One region of the Halalkalibacter sp. AB-rgal2 genome, then DNA from elsewhere that is predicted to be linked to it. Evidence: riboswitches for the same ligand, from Rfam matches in the RefSeq annotation. Region 1 holds a riboswitch; each other region holds the start of a gene.
What was found. A riboswitch is a leader RNA that binds a small molecule or an ion and turns the genes downstream of it on or off. The one in region 1 is predicted to bind S-adenosylmethionine.

Region 1 (5,795 bases):
GAGGAGTTTAATGAGAGTATCATTATTTACAGATACGTATATCCCTCAAGTCAATGGAGTTGCACGTACATTACACCGGTTTGTCAATCATCTTGAGCGGAGAGGAATTCCTTATCAACTATTTGTTCCTGAATCCATTGAAAAAGAGAATCCATTCGCAAGTAATATACATGCCTTTACAAGCTTTCCTTTTTTTCTGTATCCTGAATGCAGATTAGCTGTTCCAAACATAATTAAACTAAGACAACGTCTCGAAACATTTAAGCCAGACCTTATTCACATTACAACTCCATTTAACATTGGATTAACAGGACTGTACTATGGAAAGAAGTATCATATTCCTATGGTTGGTTCTTACCACACACACTTTGACCACTATTTACGCTATTATAAATTATTATTTATGTCAGATATGCTTTGGAAATATGTGAAATGGTTTTATTCAGGCTTCGAGAAAACCTTCGTTCCATCACTTGAAACGAAAGAACATCTTCTCAATAAAGGTTTTAATTCAGTGGATTTATGGAAACGAGGAGTTGATTGTTCATTATATAACCCGAACAAGCAAAAGCCCTCAACCTCGAAAAGCAAATATACACTTATATACGTTGGAAGGATTGCTCCAGAAAAAGACATGGCGACATTGAGAAAGATTATTAGACAACTTCCTCGTGAAATGAAAAGGCACATTGAATGGGTCATTGTAGGCGACGGACCACTCCTATCCGAAATGAAAGAAGAGTTTAACAGTGAATCTGTTACATTTACGGGATATTTACAAGGAGAAGAGCTTGCTGCTGTTTATGCGAGTGCCGACTTATTTATTTTCCCTTCTACTACCGAAACCTTCGGAAATGTCGTCTTAGAATCACTCGCTTCAGGAACACCAGCTATTGTATCGAATCAAGGTGGCGTAAGAGAAATCGTTGAACATAATAAAACAGGAATAGTATGTGACGCAAAATCTCCTACAAGCTTTATTAACGCTATAACTGACTTAATTCAACACCCTAATAAGCGACGACATTTTGCCCAGCAAGCTCGTTCCTATGCACTTACCCAATCATGGGAAGCCATTTTTGATCAGTTGCTCTTACAATATGAACATGTCGCATTTATAAACAACAAGAAAAAACATCTTGCATAATGATGAATAAAACTGATTATTATTATCAATACTAAAGGTATAACACGGTTACTAAAATACGCCCTAAGCTAGTATGGGCTTGATGGGCGTATTTTCACTTCTCTATTAGTTCCTAGTGAGGCTTAAACGTTTTACAGTCTGTTTCTTCTGTACGCTCCGCTTGTTCGCGGTGACTAACGACATAAATTCGTTCTGCCTCACACTTATTCCCCTGAGACCAATGAACACAGTTATCCACTTCACAAAGTACATCTTGAGCCATTCTGTTCACCTCCTATTCAATAGTTTATCCTGCTTTTTTCCTTGACATACGTCACCATCTCCTCAATGAAGCCACATCATCCGTAAATCCACTTACTTTTCAAGCCTAATACTATAAAAAAAGAAACTGACCTCTTTATAAGGTTAGCTTCTTTGAACAAATTCTATTATATTTCCGCGTTTGCTTTTAACAATTCTGCCTTATCCGTTAATTCCCATGGTAACTCAACATCAGTACGTCCAAAATGTCCATACGCAGCCGTTTGCTTGTAAATAGGACGACGGAGATCAAGCATTTTAATTATACCAGCAGGACGGAGATCAAAATTATTTCTTACAAGTGAAACAAGTGTCTCCTCAACAACTTTGCCTGTCCCAAACGTATTAATTGAAATTGACACAGGCTGAGCCACTCCAATTGCATATGCTAATTGTACTTCACATTTATCAGCAAGACCTGCCGCTACAATGTTTTTTGCAACATATCTCGCAGCATAAGCACCGGATCGGTCAACTTTTGTTGCATCTTTTCCGGAAAATGCACCACCACCGTGACGTGCATAACCACCATATGTATCAACAATAATCTTTCGACCTGTTAAACCAGCATCCCCTTGTGGACCACCGATAACAAAACGGCCTGTTGGGTTAATGAGGTACTTTGTCTTCTCGTCAATTAAGTTCGCTGGTACTACATGATTAATGACATATTCCTTAAGGTTACGTTGAATCTGTTCTAACGTTACTTCAGGATGATGCTGTGTTGATATAACAATCGTATCAACACGAACAGGCTGATCATATTCATCATATTCAACCGTCACTTGCGTTTTCCCATCAGGACGTAAATAAGGGAGAATCTCTTCCTTTCGTACTTCTGTTAAGCGCCGTGCTAGCTTATGACTAAGTGAAATCGGTAAAGGCATTAATTCCTTCGTTTCATTATTCGCATAACCGAACATTAAGCCTTGATCCCCAGCCCCGATTGCTTCAATTTCCTCATCTGTCATATTGCCTTCACGTGCCTCTAATGCTTCATCAACTGCTTGAGCTATATCAGGAGATTGTTCATCGATAGATGTTAATACCGCACACGTTTCAGCGTCAAAACCGTACTTTGCTCGTGTGTACCCAATTCCTTTAATCGTCTCACGAACAACTTTGGGAATATCAACATAAGTACTCGTTGTGATCTCACCAGCAACTAATACTAGTCCGGTTGTAACCGTTGTTTCACAAGCGACACGTGCATTGGGGTCATTTTTCAAAATTTCATCCAAAATGGCATCTGAGATTTGATCACAAATCTTATCTGGGTGACCTTCTGTTACTGATTCTGACGTAAATAAACGACGACTTTGTAATTCTGACATACTTTTCATATCCTCCTTGGCACATCTTCCTTTTTAGGATGTGCTTTTTTTGAGACGGCACTCATTCCCATCAAAAAAAGTAAGGGAATCTCTTTCATAAGATTACACGAAACGATAAGAAAAACAGCAAATCATTCATTTTTTATACACATACATGTGCCATGAATTTATGAATAAGATTGATGTATCACTTTTTCATTTCAAGAGTATCTCACCAAAGGCGTTTTCATACAAATACAATAAAAAACCCTTTTCCTATCAAGAGGAAAAGGGTGTAAATGTTTACCTTTTGCCTCTTATCGTTCAAGGCAAATGCCTTGCAGGTTAGCACCTTTTCACTCTTGGCTATTAAGTGATGGTTGCTGGGCTTCGTCGGGCCTGTCCCTCCGCCAACTCGGGATAAGAGTATCCGTTCGAGGCATATCATATCGCACATCATCGTAAACTGTCAACTATATATTATTAAAAAATTATGAATCAACCAAATTCAGTCAATAATTGCTCGCCTCATCCATTGAGCTGCACTTGCAAGCACTTTTTTTTTGCGCTTCATATGGAAATTGATGTTTAAAGGTTGGATATAGCCACATATCAGCTTGTTTTTTAAATCGATCACAGCTTTTTTTTAAGCGAAAAGCATGCTCTACAGAAACATGCTCATCTAACAAACCATGAATGATTAATACACGTGATTGTAATTGCTCCAGTTTTCCTAACGGAGTCCTCCATTCATATCTCTCTGGATATTTATTCGGAGTTCCTCCGACAACACGTTTCATCATCCTTCTTAGATCAACACGTTCTTCATATGTAAGCTTCATGTCTGAAACACCATTCCAGCACGTAATCGTTTTCGCATTAGATCTCTCCATTCCCGTTAGTAAAGCCATTGTACCTCCTCTTGAAAATCCTACAATATGAATAGAGTGGCGATTAACTGAATCTAATGACTCTAAAACATCAAATGCTGAAATCGCATCTTGACGGTCCTCTCCACAAAAATCCTCTCTGCCTTCCCCACCAAAATTACCGCGATAAAAAGGGGCCATTACGACCATTCCTTCAGATGCCCATTGAATAACACGTTCGATTCTAACCATACCGACACGTTTAATGCCACCACGTAAATAAAGTAACCCAGGAAGCTTATTCTGATTACGAGGAGTAGCTAGATAAGCCTTTACACGTAATCCTTGACTACAATATGTGATTTCCATAAGCTCAATAGCAGAATGAGGAGATTTCAAATTCGTCTGACTTATAATCATGTTGTCAAGCCTTCCCTCTTCAACCAACTTAATGTAGCAGGAAGTACATCATCCTTCATAATAAAACTGTATCGATTATCATGTTTAATATTCTCGGGAAATTGTTTTACTAAAACCGGTCCTCCCGTTTCTCCGTAATCTTCCTTTGATTCAACATCTATAACTTCAGCAAAGAAAATAGCTTTATGAAATTCATGATCAATCTCATTAACAACATAAAATCCACAATACTTTAGTTGAGATAAAATAGCACCTGTCTCTTCCCATACCTCACGAAAAGCTGCTTCTTCAAGTGATTCTCCTTTTTCCTTCTTACCGCCTGGAAATTCTAATCCTCTACTGCAATGGTTCGTCACTAACCATTTCTGTTTAAATCGGCAAAAGACCAAAACATGTTCAGGTTCAATGGTAAAGTCTTCTCCAAGTCGTAAATGAACGAGACATCCATTTTGATCCATACATTGAATCATGCTCCACGTTACCACCTTCCACTAAAAATACGGTGTTCTTTAAGCAATGTGCGAAACTGTTGTCCATTTTGAAGAGCTTGATACGGGTAGGTATCTCGTATCAAGTGAGCAACGAATGAAGCCATTGCTAGTCAAATCAAAGGGACTGAAAAGTTGATTTGTACTTTTTCAGGTGGCCTCTGTTATCTAACTTATTCAGTGCCCTCGTGTTCTTTGTTTCCATCGCATTTTATCATGTCTATTACAGAAAAAAAACTGCAAATGCAGTTTTTCTTTTTAGATATCAATTTCAAAAACAAATTCATTTCACCACAACTACACCATTGCTTCAATATGTCCTAGAATAAATATTCCTTCAATCCCATGTAATTTTTATTTTTTGTTCAGGTTTAATCATTAGAAGCGCGACAACTAATGCGAGTATGCAAATTCCAGCATTGAGTAAGAAAGTAAAGGCATGTGTTGTTTTCATTAACATGGAGAAAACAGGAGGACCTAAAGCGACTCCTCCAAAACGCATACTACTATAAAGCGACGTAATCGAACCTCGCTGGGCCATCTCTATCCCTTCCGTTACTAGGGCATCTAAACTAGGAAGAGCGATGCCAATACCTACTCCACTTACTAATAAAGCTGTTAACAGTAAATAGATATCTTGAGAAAATGACATCGCAAATAATGCAATCGTTAATAAACTCACCCCAAACACCGTCATCCATTTCATTTTTTGTTTATCCTGTCCGATCACTTTACCGGTCGCAAATGATGCACAGCAAAGTGCCGCTAAAGGAATAGCTAATATAATGCCTTTCTTAATTCCATCAATTTGATGAGATTTTTCTAATAAATCTGATAAATAAAATAGTACCCCGAAGAGTACAAACATGCTAATTCCACCAACTATAAAAACAGCATATAACCATTTACCTTCTTGTTTAAAAATAAGAAGCAAGCTTTTTATAAACGCTTTAAAAGCTAACGGTTTTTCTTTCATCTTTGGTTCCTTCACCAATAAGCTTAACGCGATGATCGAAATAAAACAAAAAATTGGTATTGCGAAAAAAGGCATATACCAAACAATAAGTGCTAAGGCAGCTCCTAGTATAGGACTTAGCACCTTTCCTAATGTGTTAGAGGTTTCAATAATCCCTAGACCTCTACTAACATCCTTCTCTTCTGTAAACATATCTCCAACAAGTGGCATGACAATCGGGGCAGCTCCAGCAGCACCAATTCCTTGTAAAAGCCTTCCAAATACTAACACTGAATAAGGATC
Region 2 (5,795 bases), on a different contig from region 1:
TCACATCACCAGCTTCTAGTTCAATGTCAAAATAACCATTTTCACCTTTTACAATGAAAATACCATGACCTGCTGTAATAGCACGAACTTCATCATCAGTATGAGTATGAACGTTCTCAAACTTTTTCAAAAGTTCCTCTAAATTAGGAGTACTTTCAGATAACGAAATGACATCCCAGTTCACATAGCCTCTACGTTCACCTAATGAGCGAATATCGTCATCAAAGTTATTTAAAATTTCCTGCTTATCTTCATCTGATAAATCAAAGCGTTCCTTTAAATGATCTGGTAGCTTAGACATATCCCATTTTTCATACAATACTTCTTGACTTTCGAGAAATGCTTTCACCTCTTCTGTTCCTTGAATCACTTCATTCGTGTTACGAATTTTAATAACTGCCATTTTTAATAACCTCCTTTAAATTTGCTGCTTTTGCATGAAGCAGCTTCATTTGATATGAAAATAAAAATTCACAAGCCTCTAGATGACGCTTGGCCTCAAACGCATTACGTCCCCACACAGTAATACCATGATTACGAATCAGGACGGCCTTTGTGTCGGGTTCAATCACGTGACTAATAGCCTTACCCAGCGTAGGAAGGTCACTATAATTTTCAACGATAGGGATCGTTAATTGACCATCTTCCGCCCAAATTCCAAATGCTTTAATAAGCTCGACTCCTTTGAATGTAATAAATCCTTGTTCAAAATAGAGCTCAGATATTAAGTTATTATCTAGCGTATGTACGTGCAGGCTGCAACCAGCATCTGTCTTTTTATACACTTCTAAATGTATGACGGTTTCAGCCGATGGCTTACCTTCATCGGTTAAAGGCTCCGCATCTTCATTAACTAGAACAAAATCCTCATTTGTTTCTTTGTACTTATCCTTGCCACTTACCGTTACTAAACATTGAAGTGGCTCATCCTGTACTTTAATTGATAAATTTCCACTCGTTCCTGGAAACCAATCTCTTACTGCTAGTTCTCTTTTAATACTTGCAAGTTCATTCCAATGCAAAATCAAGATTCGAGCCCCCTTTCGTTCAACATTTCTATACAATCATGAAACGTAACAAATGGTGCATGTTTCAGATTCAATTGTTGACATTTTTCTAATAATAAATCTCGTGCTAAAACGAAATCAGCTTGTTTTGCCGCTTGTAAATCGGTTATCGAATCGCCAATGACAATAATATCTCTACCTTTTGCTTCCTTACGAATAATAGAAGGCTTGCAGCAACCGCAATCATTCTCACAAAAAGCGTCACATTCATGAGGCCATTCAATTTTGATTGTCTCCTCATCAAAGCTTGCCGAATTACAATAAACCGGTAATTCATATGCCTTTAATAAAGGATAAACAAAGAAATCAATGCCACCACTTACAATGATCAATTCTATTCCTTGCTCCTTTGTATAAGCGACAAAATCGTCAAAGCCTTCGCGAATCTTTGCATCAGCTAAAATAAAATCGATCAGCTGTTGCTTCGAAGAAGATGGTAGTAAGCGGAAGAGCTGCCCGACACCTTGCTGGATCGAGATTGTCTCTTCTAAAATTTGATCCTTGATTTCATTCCACTCAGGAGGAGCAAATTCCTTCATAATTGCAATAATATTATCGTTCGTTGTAATCGTCCCATCAAAGTCACAAAAAATAACAGGCTTCATTCTTTTTACGCTCCTCCCCAAAGCTCAATTGCTTGACGGAGTTCCGCTGAATGTAAGGCTGCATCCTTTAATGATTGACCTTGCATAACCGCATTAATTGCTTGTCGAAATGCTTTTCCACCAGCAGGTGCCCCTCCAGGGTGACCATGAATTCCTCCGCCAGCATTAATCACACTATCGATCCCAAAGTCTTCGTATAACTTCGGTGTTAGACCAGGATGAATACCAGCAGATGGCACGGGAAAGGCCCGATGAAACAGATCTTTATCGGTCAATTCACGAGCAATTTTAATCGTTTCTTCCTTGGCCATCGCGACAGATCCATAAGGAGATGGGAATAAGACAAGATCCGCACCAGCCATACGCGAAAGTTTTCCAAGAAGAAGAGAAGGTGATAAACCGTAATCCGTTGATGAAATCATCGCACCTGAAAATGCAGGATGTGCCATTATAGGCAGTGGAATGTCCGGGTCCTCTGTTAATTCTTGTAGCACGTCTAACCCATATGAAAAGACGTTGAATAGAAGTAAATCTGCGCCTGCATCTACAGCCCGTTTTGCTTGCTCCTTCAACTGAAACGTACGGCCTGTAATATTTGCTGCATATAGTGTTCTTTTTCCTGTTTCCACTTCACTTTCCGTGAGTGCTTCTTTGCAGACTCTAATTCGCTCAGTTAAAGGTGTCCGTTCATTTTCAAACAGTATTTCATCGTCTTTGACGATATCAACACCACCAAGTGCTTGACCTTTCATCTGTTCCTTCAAAGAAGATAAATCTCGGCCGATTACCCCTTTGAAAATGCTCATCAACAATGGACGATCATAAGCTCCAGAAAGCTTACGAATCCCTTCTAGCCCTACTTTTGGTCCAGGATATTCTTTCTTTAAATTTTCACCAAAGGAAAGATCCACTAATTTCACTTTACCATCCAAAGAGAGCTTTCCAAATACCGTTGTCAAAATAGCCGGAATATCATTCGTGAAATTCAAACTTGGGTACCCAATCGTTATGACTGATTTTTCATCTAAGATTTCTGTTTTAACAACTCGCCCTTTATGCTTTTTTAATTGTTCTTGTTCGACTGAAGGAAGGTTTGTCCATGATCCAACCGTTAATCCAACCGCAATCGAATCGGCTTTTTTTTCAATATTCGTTGTTCCATCTATTAGGTAGGTTGCTAGTACCTCACCCATATTTGCCACCACCTATATATCAACAGATATGTATTCGTTCATTAATTAAAAATTATGACAGTATTCTATTTTTTCGTCAATCTTTTTACTTTTCAAACAATCTGAATTGACAAACTATATTGAAAAAGTGTAACATGACCGTATATTAAATGACTATGAATAACACTCTTATCATGAGAAGGCTGAGGGATTTGGACCGATGACGCCCGGCAACCTGCATTACGCGAAGGTGCTACTTCCAACAGAATGAAATCCATTCTGAAAGATGAGAGGAACGAACAGTTCTGTTTCAATCCTCTTGATAAATCAAGAGGATTTTTCATTTGAATGAGCGAAAGGGAGGAAAGATGATGACTATAGATACTGTTAGATATGAACCTTTTACAATTGAAACGGCAATAGCCTATAGTAAACAAATCGGTCTATTTACACAAAATGATGTTTTAGAAGCTGAGGAAATTGGGGATGGTAATCTCAATCTTGTTTTTCGCATCCAAAATAAAGAAGCGAATAAATCAATTATATTGAAGCAAGCCTTACCATACGCAAAGGTGGTCGGTTCTAGTTGGCCATTAACACTTGATCGTGCGCGTATCGAAAGCGAAGCATTAAAACACGCCTATGAAGTTGTACCAGAGTTTACGCCTCGCGTTTATCATTCTGATCATACATTGGCTGTCACTGTCATGGATGACTTATCTCATCTACAAATAGTACGAAAAGGATTAATTGAAGGAAAAGTTTATCCTCGTCTTGCACGGGATATCGGGACTTTTTTAGCGCATACTTTATTTTATCATTCTGATTTTGGGATGAATCAACAAGAGAAGAAGAAATTAACGTTACATTTCAACAACCCTGAGCTTTGTAAAATTACAGAAGATCTTGTCTTTACAGACCCATTCTTTGACCATGACACAAATAATATTCCGAGCAAATTAAGAGAGTTTGTCGAAACAACGCTTTGGTCAGATAAGACATTAAAAAGAGAAGTTGCTTCTTTGAAACACCTTTTCTTAACAAAAGGAGAAGCGCTCATTCACGGAGACCTTCATACTGGTAGTATATTTGCTTCAACTGAGGAAACAGTTGTCATTGATCCTGAGTTTGCTTACTTCGGCCCAATGGGTTTTGATATCGGCGCCTTTATTGCCAATATTCTACTAAGCTATCTATCTCAAGAAGGTCATATTGAAAATGATCAGACAAGAAATGAGTATCAAGACTATTTACTAAGTGTATTAATAGAAACATGGAACATATTTGATGTAGAATTCGGTGCATTATGGCAGGACAATAGTCAAGATTCATTTATGAAAGTAGATGGTTACTTAGATGATGTACTTAAACAAATTTTTCAAGATACTCTTGGCTTTGCTGGTTGTAAAATGATTCGTCGAATGATTGGATTAGCTGGTGTTGAAGACGTTGAAGCTATTGAAAATGAGGAATTACGCTTGAACGTTAAACGCTCTGCTATTACATTAGGGAAAACACTTATTATGAACCGATCACAAATAACATCCATTAATGAACTAAAGAAGGTTGTGACACAATGACAAAAGCAGTAGAACCGATTCGTTCGGTTGAATGGAATAACAATCATGTTAAACTGCTAGACCAACGACTATTACCACAGCAAACCGTATTTTTAACGTTAACAGCGATACAAGATATTTGGGATGCTATCTTTGAATTAAAAGTAAGAGGTGCTCCAGCCATTGGTATTTCTGCTGCCTATGGGTTATGTTTATGGTCTCAAGCATTTGAAGGAGATGACTTCCAGACCTATTTAGCTTCACTCCAAGAACAGGCCACCTACTTAGAATCAGCAAGACCAACTGCTGTCAATTTATTTTGGGCTATTAGACGGGTTGTTAAGGTAACTAAATCAGCCAGCACTGTATCAGAGGCAAAGCAACTACTATTAAATGAAGCAAAGCTTATACAGGAAGAAGATGAAGCTGTATGTAGAGCGATTGGCGAACATGGCTTAGCTTTATTTGAAGATGGAGATACCCTTCTTACACATTGTAACGCAGGTGGTATTGCAACAGCTCGATATGGTACAGCTCTTGCTCCATTTTACCTTGCAAAGGAGCAAGGAATCACATTAAATGCTTTTGCTTGTGAGACTAGACCTGTCTTACAAGGAGCACGACTAACGGCATGGGAATTACAAAACCTTGGTGTAAACGTCACTCTAATTACAGACAATATGGCAGCACATACAATGAAATCAAAAGGGATTAACGCCGTCATTGTCGGAGCAGATCGAATTGCAGCTAATGGAGATACAGCTAATAAGATTGGAACATTCGGTATTGCTTTAATCGCTAAAGCCTTAAATATTCCATTCTATGTCGCTGCCCCACTTTCAACAATTGATCTCGATACAGCTTCTGGCGATGAAATTGAAATTGAAGAGCGACATGCTGATGAAATTAGAACGATTAATGGTCAGCAAATCTCCCCTACTGATATACAAGTATATAATCCTGCTTTTGATGTAACTCCATCTGAGTATATTACAGGTATCATAACAGAAAAAGGAGTTATTAGTGGTGGAAATTATATCGACGGGTTAGCTAAACTGTTTTAAATAGATAAGAAAAACGCGACAGTGTCTTTTCTTTAAAGCGGCGTGTGAGTTTCCCAACACCCTCTATGTTTTTCCCCATTTGATTAGAAAATTAAGGCTTGTCACAAAAGTATCAAGTCATTTTTTGCGACAAGCCTTATTATTATGGTTCACTCATTTCGTTTTTCATTTGTTCCAATATTTTCTTTTCTAACCTTGAAACTTGTACTTGTGAAATACCTAAACGGTTTGCAACCTCAGACTGAGTCTGATCTTTATAATACCGCAAATAAACAATTAATCGTTCACGTTCGTCCAAATCTCGTATCGCTTCCTTTAAAGCGATTTT
Region 3 (5,795 bases), on a different contig from region 1:
ATAGGCGTTAGACATATATTTTTCCGTTGCTAATTGATCATTTATAAAGTCGCGTTCAGACATTTGTGGTGTTTTTGGTACTTGCAGTTCAGGATTTTTAATTTTTTGTTGATTCATTTATTGGCCCTCCCTATTATTGAACCGGTATAGATTGCTGTTGATTTTGATTCGCATTCAAGTGAGTTAGTATTTTTTCGTAATGGCGTTGATGCATGGATCCGGCGTTTTCAAGGGCTTGAATAATGTCTTGGTCTTGACATTGCTGAGCGAAGAAATGAGCCTTTTTCATCGCAATTAAATTCCATGAAAGCATGTCTGTTAAATACAATTGATCCTTTGTTGAAATAATCGCTGGTGGTTGCTGCATAATAGCTTGATTTTGCTGGTTTTGTTGGTTTGAGATTTGTGTTTGCTGCATGTTGATCCTCCTTTGGGAATGCTGCATATCATGAAGCGTATCCAGTGGATACACACTTAGTTTTAAGAAAATGGCAATAGTCTATTCTAGTGAGAAGTTGTTAATAATGAAACATATTGGTTGTGGTTTTACATAAATTAAGCAATACTAAGGATGAATAAATGAGAAAGGAATGTTTGTGATGGCAATAACTTTTTATCATTATCCAAAGTGTGGAACTTGTCGAAAAGCTAAAAAATGGTTAGAGGAAAAAGGGATAGAAGTGAATGATGTACATATTGTCGAAAATCCACCGACTAAAGAAGAACTAAAAATCATGGTGGAAAATAGTGGACTAGAAATAAAGAAATTTTTTAATACAAGTGGAAAGAAATATCGTGAACTAAATGTAAAAGAGAAATTACCAACAATGACAGAAGATGAAGCGTTAGAATTGCTTGCTTCTGATGGAATGTTAATTAAGCGCCCGTTAACGACTGATCAAAAGAAAGTGACGGTTGGTTTTAAGGAAGACTTATTTGAACAAAATTGGAAATAAGTTGTTTTTCTTTTCAACAGCATCACGTTATACTAAAGAGCATAGATGAAAAGTAGGAGGTTAACCATGAGTCAATTACCAAAAGAGCTAACGTATTCGAAAGAGCACGTATGGGTGAAGAAAGAGAATGGTCAAGTTCGAATTGGGGTCACTCATTTTGCGCAGGAAGAGTTAGGGGATATTGTATTTGCTGAATTGCCTGAAGTGGGTGATGAACTGACAGCTAATGAGCCATTTGGGAATGTAGAGTCAGTGAAAACGGTTTCGGAGTTGTATGCTCCAATTAGTGGACAAGTCGTTGAAGTAAATGCAAATTTAGATGATTCACCAGAGCTTGTCAATGAATCTCCATACGAAAAAGCATGGATGCTTATTATCAAGCCAAGTAAAGAAGCGGAGCTAGATGAGCTTATGCAAGCGGAACAATATGAGGAAATGATTAGTCAAGAGTAGAAATGAACAATACAGAGGTTTCAAAGGATCTAGGTTAAATCTTTTGGAACCTCTTTTTTATATGAATTCGGAAGCACAGCCGACGTTTTTTAAATGATTTGCTTTTCGTTATGATAAGTTAGCTTACTCTGGGGAAGCTATACGTAACTTTTGTATATATAAGGAGGTGCTTACGTGGAATTGGAATTTGTGAAGATTGATGTGACCAGTCAAGTGAAAGGTAAGTATGAAGATGGGAAGCTTAGCTTATACATGGGGGAAGCCAAGATTGGTCAAGTAATGGAAACAAACCAAGGCCTGCAGCATGAAATGGCTGAAGGTTTTGAATTTGACGCAGATAAAATATACAGATATGAAAATAAAAAGCCTAACGATGTTCAATCCTATGTAGAAAATTGTGATGAGGGCTGGTGCTAATTGTTCGCTTGATACAAGAAACTCACTTCATATCAGGTTTTTTAAAGGAGACAACGGTTTCTCTCATTGTATTTAATAGGCACTGATAAGGTTAAAAACCTTTATTAGTGCCTTCGTAATCCCTTATGGGTCATTAACATGTAAGGCTATTCACAAAATTGGCAAGAAATACTGATCAGCATTCATTGACAGCTGATTTTTTCCTATGCTATTATTCATAGGAGCTAAAAGATTAGTATTTTCATATAGTAAAACTCTTATTGCGAGAGGCGGAGGGACTGGCCCTACGATGCCCAGCAACCGATAAGGTGATAAATCATCTTATTAGGTGCTAAATCCTGCAAAGTGTTTACCACTTTGAAAGATGAGAGGAAGGACGAATGTATCATCCTTTCTGTCACGCACAGGAAGGATTTTTTTATTTTTAATAAATACGGTCTTTATATAAAGTATTATAAGAGGTTGTTCAAAAAGGGTGGCTATACCTTTTGATTGACCTCGAAGGGAAGTGGTTTTCGATGATTTCATTAAAAGGGATCAAGAAACGTTTTAATACGAAAAATGGACCCGTTCAAGCAGTGGACGGTGTCGATTTAACGATAGAGGAAGGTGAAATATTTGGTGTGATTGGCTATAGTGGAGCAGGTAAGAGCACACTGATCCGCATGCTAAATATGTTGGAAAGACCGACAGAAGGTAATGTCATTGTTGGAGAGCGTGATTTGTCCACTCTATCAGCAAAAGAATTGCGAAAGGCGCGTCAAGAAATTGGCATGATCTTTCAGCACTTTAACCTTCTATGGTCACGTACCGTACGAGGAAATATCGCTTTTCCTCTGGAAATTGCAGGTGTCGATAGAGCGCGAAGGAAAGAGCGAGTCGATAAATTAATCGAGCTTGTTGGACTTGAAGGTCGTGGAGATAGTTATCCTTCCCAATTGAGCGGTGGTCAAAAGCAACGTGTCGGCATCGCACGAGCATTAGCCAACAATCCAAGTGTGCTTTTGTGCGATGAAGCCACATCTGCTCTTGATCCGAAAACGACAGACTCGATTTTAGAGCTATTAGTTGATATTAATCAGAAGCTTGGTTTAACCATTATTTTAATTACTCATGAGATGCATGTGATTCGAAAAATTTGTCATCGGGTTGCCGTCATGGAAGAAGGACAAATTGTTGAAATGGGTCCTGTTCTAGACGTTTTTCGAAGACCACAGCAGAAAATGACAAAAGAATTTGTTAAACAAATTACCGAGCCAGAAGAGACCGTTGAGGCTTTAGCTTCCTTGGCGAGTGAACCAAATAGCCGAATGGTTCAATTAACGTTTGTTGGTGATGAAACAGAAAGCCCGCTTATTACGGAATTAATTCGAGCTTTTGATATTGAAGTAAACATTGTACAAGGTAAGATTACAAAGATTCAAAATGGTTCATATGGGACGTTGTTTGTTTCACTTAAAGGGGAAGAGCACATAATCAATGATGCGATTGCCTTCATCAAAGAGAAGAAGGTTGATGTGGAGGTGATCAAGAATGATGAATGATCTTCTTGAGGAAATTAAAGTCGATCAATTATGGGAAGCAACTGTTGAAACAATTTACATGACAACGATCTCCGTTGCCGTTACATTTGTATTGGGAATCATACTTGGTCTTATATTATATGTGACGAGTAAGGGTGGCTTATGGGAGAATGCCATTATCCATTTTGTTTTTAGTACGATTGTCAATGTATTTCGATCAATTCCATTCATAATTTTACTTGTGCTTCTCATTCCATTTACAAGGGCAATGGTTGGGACGATGTTAGGTGCAAATGCAGCTTTGCCTGCGTTAATTATTGGTGCTGCACCTTTTTACGCTCGAATGGTAGAAATTGCTCTTAGGGAAATTGATAAAGGGGTTATTGAGGCTTCACAAGCAATGGGCGCGTCCTCTTTCACGATCGTTCGCAAAGTATTAATTCCAGAGGCGATGCCAGCTTTGATCTCAGGCATAACGGTTACAGCGATTGCTCTCGTTAGTTATACGGCAATGGCAGGTGTTATTGCTGCTGGAGGACTTGGTCACTTGGCTTATTTAGAAGGGTTTCAACGTAATAATAGTATGATTACATTGGTGGCAACAGTAGCCATCCTGATTATTGTCTTTATCATTCAATGGATCGGGGACTACTTTACACATAAAACAGACAAAAGATAAGAGTGGGGGAAAGAAAGATGAAAAAAGTAGCGGGTTTAATTGCAGCATTAGGATTATCAGTTACATTAGCAGCATGTGGAAATGGAGCAGATGAGGATTCGTTAGAAACGTTACGTGTCGGTGCGTCAGCTGTGCCACATACGGAAATATTAGAGGCTGCGGCTCCTATATTGGAGGAGAAAGGGATTGAGCTAGATATTACAACCTTTTCTGATTATATTCTGCCTAATGAAGCGTTACTGGAAAATGAAATTGATGTAAATTATTTTCAAACACCTGGGTATTTAGCTTCGCAAATGGATGAAAATGAGGCATATGATTTTGTTAGTATTGGTGAAATACATTATGAGCCAATTGGTGTGTATTCAAAAGAATATAGTAGTTTAGATGAACTTCCAGATGGTGCAACGATTATTATAAGTGATTCGATTAGTGACCATGGACGTATTTTACCGATTTTTGAGCGCGCTGGTTTAATTGAGCTTAATATTGAAGATGGCGAGCTTGCACGTGTGGAAAACATCGTATCGAATCCGAAAGACTTAAAATTTGATGAATATCAAGTCGAAGCAAGAATGTTAGCACCTTCATTTGAAAATGACGAAGGTGATGCGGTCGTTATCAATACGAACTATGCCCTTGAAGGTGGAGTTGATATTGATGCTTATGGAATTGCTTTCGAGGGTGAGGATGTTCTCCAGCCAAACCTATTAGTTGTTCGTGAAGGTAATGAAGAGGGTGAATTAGTTCAAGCCTTGTATGAAGTGTTAACTTCAGAGGAAATTCGCGAATTTATTTATGAACAATACGATGGAGCGGTTATTCCTGTTCAAAACTAAATCAATAGACACTAGAAATGAAGCCACTGAAAAAGCTAATTTGTACTTTTTCAGTGGCTTTGTAATTCCCACATTTTTTTGAGAAGATCGGACTTTTTCAATGGCCTAGCGGTAGCGGTCTTTTCTTCATTAAGTTGTGCTGCGACTTGATGGAACGTCATTCCGTTATTTCCTTTATACTGACTTTATTCCGGTTATTACGGATCCTCGTTCCGCTATTTGGCCATTTACGCTTCGTTTTGCTCTTCTTTTGGCATATTAGCGGAATGACGTTCCGTTTCTAATGCAAAAGTAGAATATTTGTCTATTTAACGGAATGAGGTTCCGCATGGCACAAGGAAAAGATCGTTTTCTTTTCGAGGGTCCTTTTTCAGAGGCCTTCCACATTCATTTTCTGGTACTTCTTTCGTATATCATACAACCTCCCTGTAAATAATACAGATGTTTAAAAGACTAGGAGGGATGATAAAATGGATCAGCAACAACAGCAGGACCAACAGGATCAAAGTCCAATTCAAATGGCGTTACAAGATTATAAAGAAGGAATAGGTGTATTTACGAAAAAAATGCCTACGATAGCGAAGAAATATAATGCATTTACAGAAGCATGCTTTGAAAAAGGCACGCTCTCGAAGAAGGAAAAACAGTTAATCGCCTTAGGGATTAGTATTTTTTCTCAAGATGAATATTGTATTATTTATCATACAAAAGGATGTTTAGATGAAGGATGCAAAGAGGATGAAATATTAGAAACGGTTGGTGTTTCAGCAGCATTTGGTGGTGGTGCAGCTATGAGCCAAGCAGTCACACTTGTTCAAGAAGCAATGAAAGAGCTAGGAGATAGCCAGCCTGTACAGTAAGAAATAGAAAAATAAGAGGATTCGATTTCGCTTGTGTTTACATTTTATGATAAAATAAAACAGAGTAG
Region 4 (5,795 bases), on a different contig from region 1:
GGGCTACACCCTTTGTCGCCTCGACCATTACACGGATGTGCTCAGGCGTTGTCCCACAACAGCCCCCAACAACATTTAACCAACCCTTTTCAGCAAAAGCGATAAGCTTCTTTGCAAGAGAATCGGGTGATTCATGATAATGTCCATCTTCATCAGGTAAACCAGCATTCGGATAACAGCTTACATAGGTTGTGGAAAGCTCTGACAATGAACGAATATGGTCACGCATAAACTCGGGTCCAGTAGCACAATTTAAACCAACGACAAGTGGCTTCATATGTTCTAATGAAAGATAAAATGCTTCAATGCTCTGTCCAGCTAGAGTCGTCCCCATCGGTTCAATCGTACCTGATACGATTAAAGGCAGCTCGACATTCATTTCTTCACTCGCTTTTTTTATTCCAATATAAGCAGCTTTCACATTTCTCATATCTTGACTTGTTTCGAGTAAAAAAATATCTATTCCGCCTTTAATTAATCCTCGAGCCTGCTCATGATAGGAATGTATTAATTGTTCAAAAGTTGTTCCGCCCGTTACTGATAGAGATTTCGTTGTTGGACCCATGGCACCAGCCACAAACCTTGGCCATTCAGGTGTAGAATATTCTTCTGCCTTCTTTTTGGCGATTTGAGCGGCTATAAGACTTAATTCCTCAGCCTTATAACCAAGGTCATAATCGTCCAATACAATGTCTGTAGACCCAAAAGTGTTCGTCGCAATAATATCTGCACCAGCAGCTAAATATTCACGATGTATTCGTTCAATAACATGAGGAGCGGTTTCATTTAAATATTCATTGCAACCCTCAAATTCTTCTCCACCAAAATCTTCAGCTGTAAGGTTCGCATCTTGAAGCATCGTTCCCATTGCTCCATCAAGAATCATAATTTTCTTTTCGAGCTGTCGTTCAAACAATGATTTAGTCATACTCGTTTCCTTTCCTTTTTAAACTCTCCTTGTTGATTTTGCTTTTTGATCGATATATTCCTTCAGTTCCACAGTCATTTCATATCGTAAAAATGGAGTGATTAAATAAATGCCATTAAAATATTCAAGAGTTGTATCAATTAAAGATTTTGCAATAGATAGACCTTCCTGCGTTGAAGCAGTACGATCTTCCCCGCAAGTTGCCATCGCACTACGAATTTCATCTGTTAGTTTAATACCCGGTACTTCGTTGTGAAGAAACTCTGCATTACGACTATTTGTAAGTGGCATGATGCCGACATAAATTGGATGAGATAAGTGCTTCGTTTCATGATAAAGAGCTTCGATTTGCGCTTCGTTGTAAATCGGTTGTGTCATAAAGTAGTCTGCACCACTTTCAATTTTCTTCTCTAAACGTTTCACTGCTTTATCTAAATATTTCACATTCGGATTGAATGCAGCTCCTACAGAAAATTGAGATTTTTCTCCTAACTCTTTTCCTGAAAAGGAAATACCGTCGTTTAATTGTTTAATGAGCTGTATCAATTGAAATGAAGTTAAATCATAGACTGATGTCGCCCCTGGAAAATCTCCTACCTTCGTAGGATCACCTGTAATAGCTAATATATCATTCATTCCTAGTGCATGTAATCCCATCAAATGAGATTGTAATCCGATTAAATTTCGATCTCGACAAGTAATGTGAACGAGTGGCCGTGCCGAAAGCTGCTGTTTGACCATTGAACCAAGAGATAAATTATCAACTCTCGGAGAAGCTAACGAATTATCAGCCATTGTAATTGCGTCCACACCGGCATCTTTCAATGCTTTAGCCCCTTGCATAAAACCTTCCGTACTTAATTTCTTTGGTGGATCTAATTCTACAATAACTGAATGGCGTTCCTTCACGATCTCTGGCAATGGTTTATCTATTTTTGATGGAATTTGATCTTTCACCAATATTTGATGTAAAGGACGGACAACTTTGCTCGTAATTGGGGCTACTTCTTTTTTTACTTTGGCAAACGCAGCAATATGTTCCGGAGTCGTACCACAACAACCGCCTAGTAATCTCACACCTTGTTCGATAAACTTTTTCCCCATTGATTGAAAATAATCAGCGTTAGATTGATAAAAAACACGTCCATCACGGAAATCAGGCAAGCTTGCATTAGGATAAGCAGCAAGAAACCCTTGATTAGGAATAGGAACGGTTTCAAATGAACGCAACATATGATAAGGTCCCATACGGCAGTTTAAACCAACAACGTCTGCACCATTATGATACAAAGCTTTAAATGCTTCCGTTACAGGAATCCCACCATTTAATACTCCGATTTCTCCTAATGAGATATTCATCACGATCGGTAAGGAAGTTAGGTTACGAGCAAGCTCCACAGTGAGCTTTGCTTCTTCTAGATCATAAAATGTTTCAAGAAGAAGACCATCCACACCTGATTCAAGTAGGATTTCAGCTTGTTCCTTAAAAGCATTTCGAATTTCTTCGAGCCCTACTTCTTCTAATTGAAAACGTCTAATCCCACCTATTGTTCCAAATATATAAGTGTCATTATGTGAAGCTTGCTTAGCAAGCTTCACACTTTGATAATTAATATCTTTCACTTGCTTTGAAAGACCATATTTATCGAGTTTAATAGCATTAGCTGCATATGAATTCGTTTGAATCATATCAGCTCCAGCGTTTACATATTTTTCGTGGACATCAACGATCATTTCAGGATGAGTACGATTTAACTCCTCAAAGCATTGATCAACGCCTAATGCGTACAATTGAGTCCCCATTGCTCCATCACCAATTAAAATGTTAGATTGTAGCTGATTTAAAAAAGTCACCTTATTCCTCCCATCTCGATCCTATGCTAGGACTGCCCCTTTACGTAATGAAATGCTTGCTGTAAATCTCCAATTAAATCTTCAGCTTCTTCAATCCCAACCGAGAAGCGTAATAAACGATTACAGACACCATTGGCAATTCGAATTTCTTCAGGTATGTCCATATGAGTTTGTGTGGCTGGATAAGTCATAAGACTTTCAACTCCACCAAGACTTTCAGCAAATGAGATTAGCTTTAATTGTTGTAAAAATGGATTTACCCATTCTTCCTGTTCAATTCGAAATGAAACCATCCCGCCTTTCCCAGGATAAAGTACCTCTTTTACACCTTCCTCTTGCTCAAAATACTGAACGATTTTTTTCGCATTTTCTTGGTGTTTGTTCATTCTTAAACCTAATGTCTTCATTCCTCTTATTAATAACCAAGAGTCAAAAGATGAAAGTATCGCACCTACACCATTTTGATAATAAAAGAGCCTTTCACATAAAGCTTCACCTTTTGCGACTATTAGTCCAGCAATCACATCATTATGACCACCTAAATATTTTGATGCACTATGAATAACGATATTAGCACCTTCAGCTAGCGGTTGCTGTAGCAATGGTGTATAAAAGGTGTTGTCAACAATCAATAACAAATCGTGCTTTTTAGCAAAAGTAGCTAATTCACTGATGGATGCTTCTTGCATAAGTGGATTTGTCGGTGTTTCAATAAAGAGCGCTTTTGTTTTATCAGTTAAACAAGCTTCAACATTACGAATATCACGAGGATCGGCATACGAAAAATTCAAACCCCATCTATTCCAGCCTTCTTCAAATAACCGATAGGTTCCGCCATATAAATCCTTCGAAGCGATAATTTCATCCCCTGCCTCGAATAATGAAAAGACAATTTGAATGGCGGCCATTCCTGAACTACAGGCAAAGCCTCTGTCTCCTTTTTCTAAACTAGCAATGGCGTTCTCCAACACTTCCCTTGTTGGATTACCTGTACGAGAGTAATCATATCCCGTTGATTCTCCGATACCTGTATGCCGATACGCTGTAGAGAAATAAACAGGAGTATTAATGGTTCCTGTAGGATCTTTTGAGCGGTTTCCAATTTGTACAAGTTCTGTGCGTAAATGCTTGTCATTCATCAACATAACCTCCTAGTCAAATAAGACAACTCAGATTAATTTTTTTTAGTAGTCTCATCATCATATCCTTCTTACTTTTTGTAGAACAAAGAAAACACCTTCTTCGAGTAATAAGAAGAAGGTGTTTGTTTACATTTAATCAGCTCTCCTTCTTATCTCTCAAGTCAATTTCAACTTGTTGGAATTAGCACCTGACCTAGTGGCTGGTTGCTGAGACATCATAGGGCCATTCCCTCCGCCTCTCGTGATAAGAATCATCATATATTGTTTTATTAAAGGTACAACACTTTCGTTAAATTTGCAAGGTTATTTCGTTTTCTTTTTTATTCGAGAGTTGCATCTGTGTGTAATTGTTGATCATTTCCACATACACACCGTTTAAATCCCGTTTCAAACTCACCATGATCATTTAAATAACCTCGTAAAATATATTTTTCACCACAACTTAAACAGCGTATAACAACGCGATACCGCTCTCTCTGTTGCATGATTATTCCCCTTTCTTAAACATCTAATTGATGAGCTCGTTTTACTTTTGTCAATGCTAACCACCATAATAACAGCATAAATGGAATCATTCCAATAAGAAAGTATATATCAAATAATACTAAAATGAAATCATATGTTCCATGTAATAAAAATGGAAATAATAAAGCGAAAAATAGATATAAACGTTTTCTTGAATGCTCAAGCTTACTTCGTCCAAAGTAGTAGCCCATTATGACCCCATACAGAGCGTGACTCGATACAGGAAAAATAGCCCTTCCAAGAGCAAAATCAAGACCATTTGCTAATAAGTAAAAAACATTTTCAAGTGTTGCAAAGCCGAGCGATAACGCGACACCAAAAACAATACCGTCATAACGTTTAGTGAATGTCGTATGTTGATAAGTAAAAAAATAAAGAAGAAACCATTTAAAAAATTCTTCAACAAATCCATATAAGAAAAAAGTACGAAGAAAAGCTTGTTGAAAGTAACCTTCCGTTAAGAAAGCATATTGTAATACCATAACTGGAAACACTAAGAGAGCACCAACAAAAAATGTCCTAAAAATAAAACCAACTGTTGTATCACTATAATGATTTCTTAAATAAAAATATGATAATAAAGCCATTCCCGGAGCAATAGCTGCTGTAATGAGTGCAATCATTATATGTCCTTTCCCTTTTATCTTAAGCATTTGAACCTTTGATTATTCGACTCAGAAAAAACGTGCAGAAAAATGCTTCATAACCTCCTCAAGTAAATCATTATTCTGCTATGATATATAAGGTCAGTACTATCATTATTCAGATCGATAAGAGGTGTATAAATTGAAAAAAATACTTATTCTTAATACTGGTGGAACGATTGCGATGCAAGAAGGTCCAAATGGTACAATCTTAAAGCAACAGTTAAATCCATTATATTCCACAATTGAATCTCTATCAACAATAGCTTCTGTCATCGTTGATGATTATTTAAATATTCCCTCTCCTCATATGACTCCTTATATAGTAGTACAATTAGCAAAACATATGAAGAAACGAGTTAAGGAAGATCAATTAGAAGGAATTGTTATTACTCACGGAACTGATACTCTTGAAGAAACAGCCTATTTGCTTGATTTATTATTAGGATGGGACATCCCGCTGATTGTGACAGGTGCAATGAGATCAAGTAATGAACTCGGCGCAGATGGTCCTCATAACCTCATTTCAGCTGTCAAAGTAGCTGCCTGTAAGGAGGCGGAAGGAAAAGGTGTTCTTGTTGTTTTAAATGATGAAATTCACACTGCAAAAAACGTAACGAAAACACATTCAAGCAATATTGCTACATTTCAAAGCCCTCAATATGGGCCAATTGGGATTGTTACAAAGCGCGGGGTTACTTT

Region 2: linked by a shared signal. The riboswitch ahead of mtnK (S-methyl-5-thioribose kinase) and the one ahead of metK (methionine adenosyltransferase) in region 1 are both predicted to bind S-adenosylmethionine.
Region 3: linked by a shared signal. The riboswitch ahead of ACERJO_RS07750 (methionine ABC transporter ATP-binding protein) and the one ahead of metK (methionine adenosyltransferase) in region 1 are both predicted to bind S-adenosylmethionine.
Region 4: linked by a shared signal. The riboswitch ahead of ACERJO_RS02190 (methionine biosynthesis PLP-dependent protein) and the one ahead of metK (methionine adenosyltransferase) in region 1 are both predicted to bind S-adenosylmethionine.

What each region holds. Positions count from the first base shown of each region.
Region 1 is NZ_JBGUAV010000022.1:48,765-54,559, reverse strand. It holds gene ACERJO_RS15740 (glycosyltransferase family 4 protein) at 11-1,147, shown strand; gene ACERJO_RS15735 (DUF1540 domain-containing protein) at 1,260-1,409, opposite strand; gene metK (methionine adenosyltransferase) at 1,576-2,781, opposite strand; SAM riboswitch class I at 3,075-3,187, opposite strand; gene ACERJO_RS15725 (alpha/beta hydrolase family protein) at 3,273-4,049, opposite strand; gene ytkD (RNA deprotection pyrophosphohydrolase) at 4,046-4,519, opposite strand; gene bcbE (bacillibactin exporter BcbE) at 4,875-5,795, opposite strand, start outside.
Region 2 is NZ_JBGUAV010000009.1:33,428-39,222, reverse strand. It holds gene ACERJO_RS09355 (1,2-dihydroxy-3-keto-5-methylthiopentene dioxygenase) at 1-403, opposite strand, end outside; gene ACERJO_RS09350 (methylthioribulose 1-phosphate dehydratase) at 390-1,031, opposite strand; gene ACERJO_RS09345 (2-hydroxy-3-keto-5-methylthiopentenyl-1-phosphate phosphatase) at 1,025-1,672, opposite strand; gene ACERJO_RS09340 (2,3-diketo-5-methylthiopentyl-1-phosphate enolase) at 1,678-2,865, opposite strand; SAM riboswitch class I at 3,031-3,137, shown strand; gene mtnK (S-methyl-5-thioribose kinase) at 3,213-4,424, shown strand; gene mtnA (S-methyl-5-thioribose-1-phosphate isomerase) at 4,421-5,467, shown strand; gene sigF (RNA polymerase sporulation sigma factor SigF) at 5,610-5,795, opposite strand, start outside.
Region 3 is NZ_JBGUAV010000007.1:56,849-62,643, forward strand. It holds gene ACERJO_RS07725 (spore coat protein) at 1-117, opposite strand, end outside; gene ACERJO_RS07730 (hypothetical protein) at 134-418, opposite strand; gene ACERJO_RS07735 (arsenate reductase family protein) at 600-956, shown strand; gene gcvH (glycine cleavage system protein GcvH) at 1,023-1,409, shown strand; gene ACERJO_RS07745 (YusG family protein) at 1,584-1,826, shown strand; SAM riboswitch class I at 2,081-2,197, shown strand; gene ACERJO_RS07750 (methionine ABC transporter ATP-binding protein) at 2,345-3,370, shown strand; gene ACERJO_RS07755 (methionine ABC transporter permease) at 3,363-4,028, shown strand; gene ACERJO_RS07760 (MetQ/NlpA family ABC transporter substrate-binding protein) at 4,046-4,867, shown strand; gene ACERJO_RS07765 (carboxymuconolactone decarboxylase family protein) at 5,338-5,727, shown strand.
Region 4 is NZ_JBGUAV010000002.1:129,024-134,818, forward strand. It holds gene metH (methionine synthase) at 1-928, opposite strand, end outside; gene ACERJO_RS02185 (bifunctional homocysteine S-methyltransferase/methylenetetrahydrofolate reductase) at 947-2,782, opposite strand; gene ACERJO_RS02190 (methionine biosynthesis PLP-dependent protein) at 2,809-3,921, opposite strand; SAM riboswitch class I at 4,071-4,175, opposite strand; gene ACERJO_RS02195 (hypothetical protein) at 4,245-4,409, opposite strand; gene prsW (glutamic-type intramembrane protease PrsW) at 4,425-5,072, opposite strand; gene ACERJO_RS02205 (asparaginase) at 5,236-5,795, shown strand, end outside.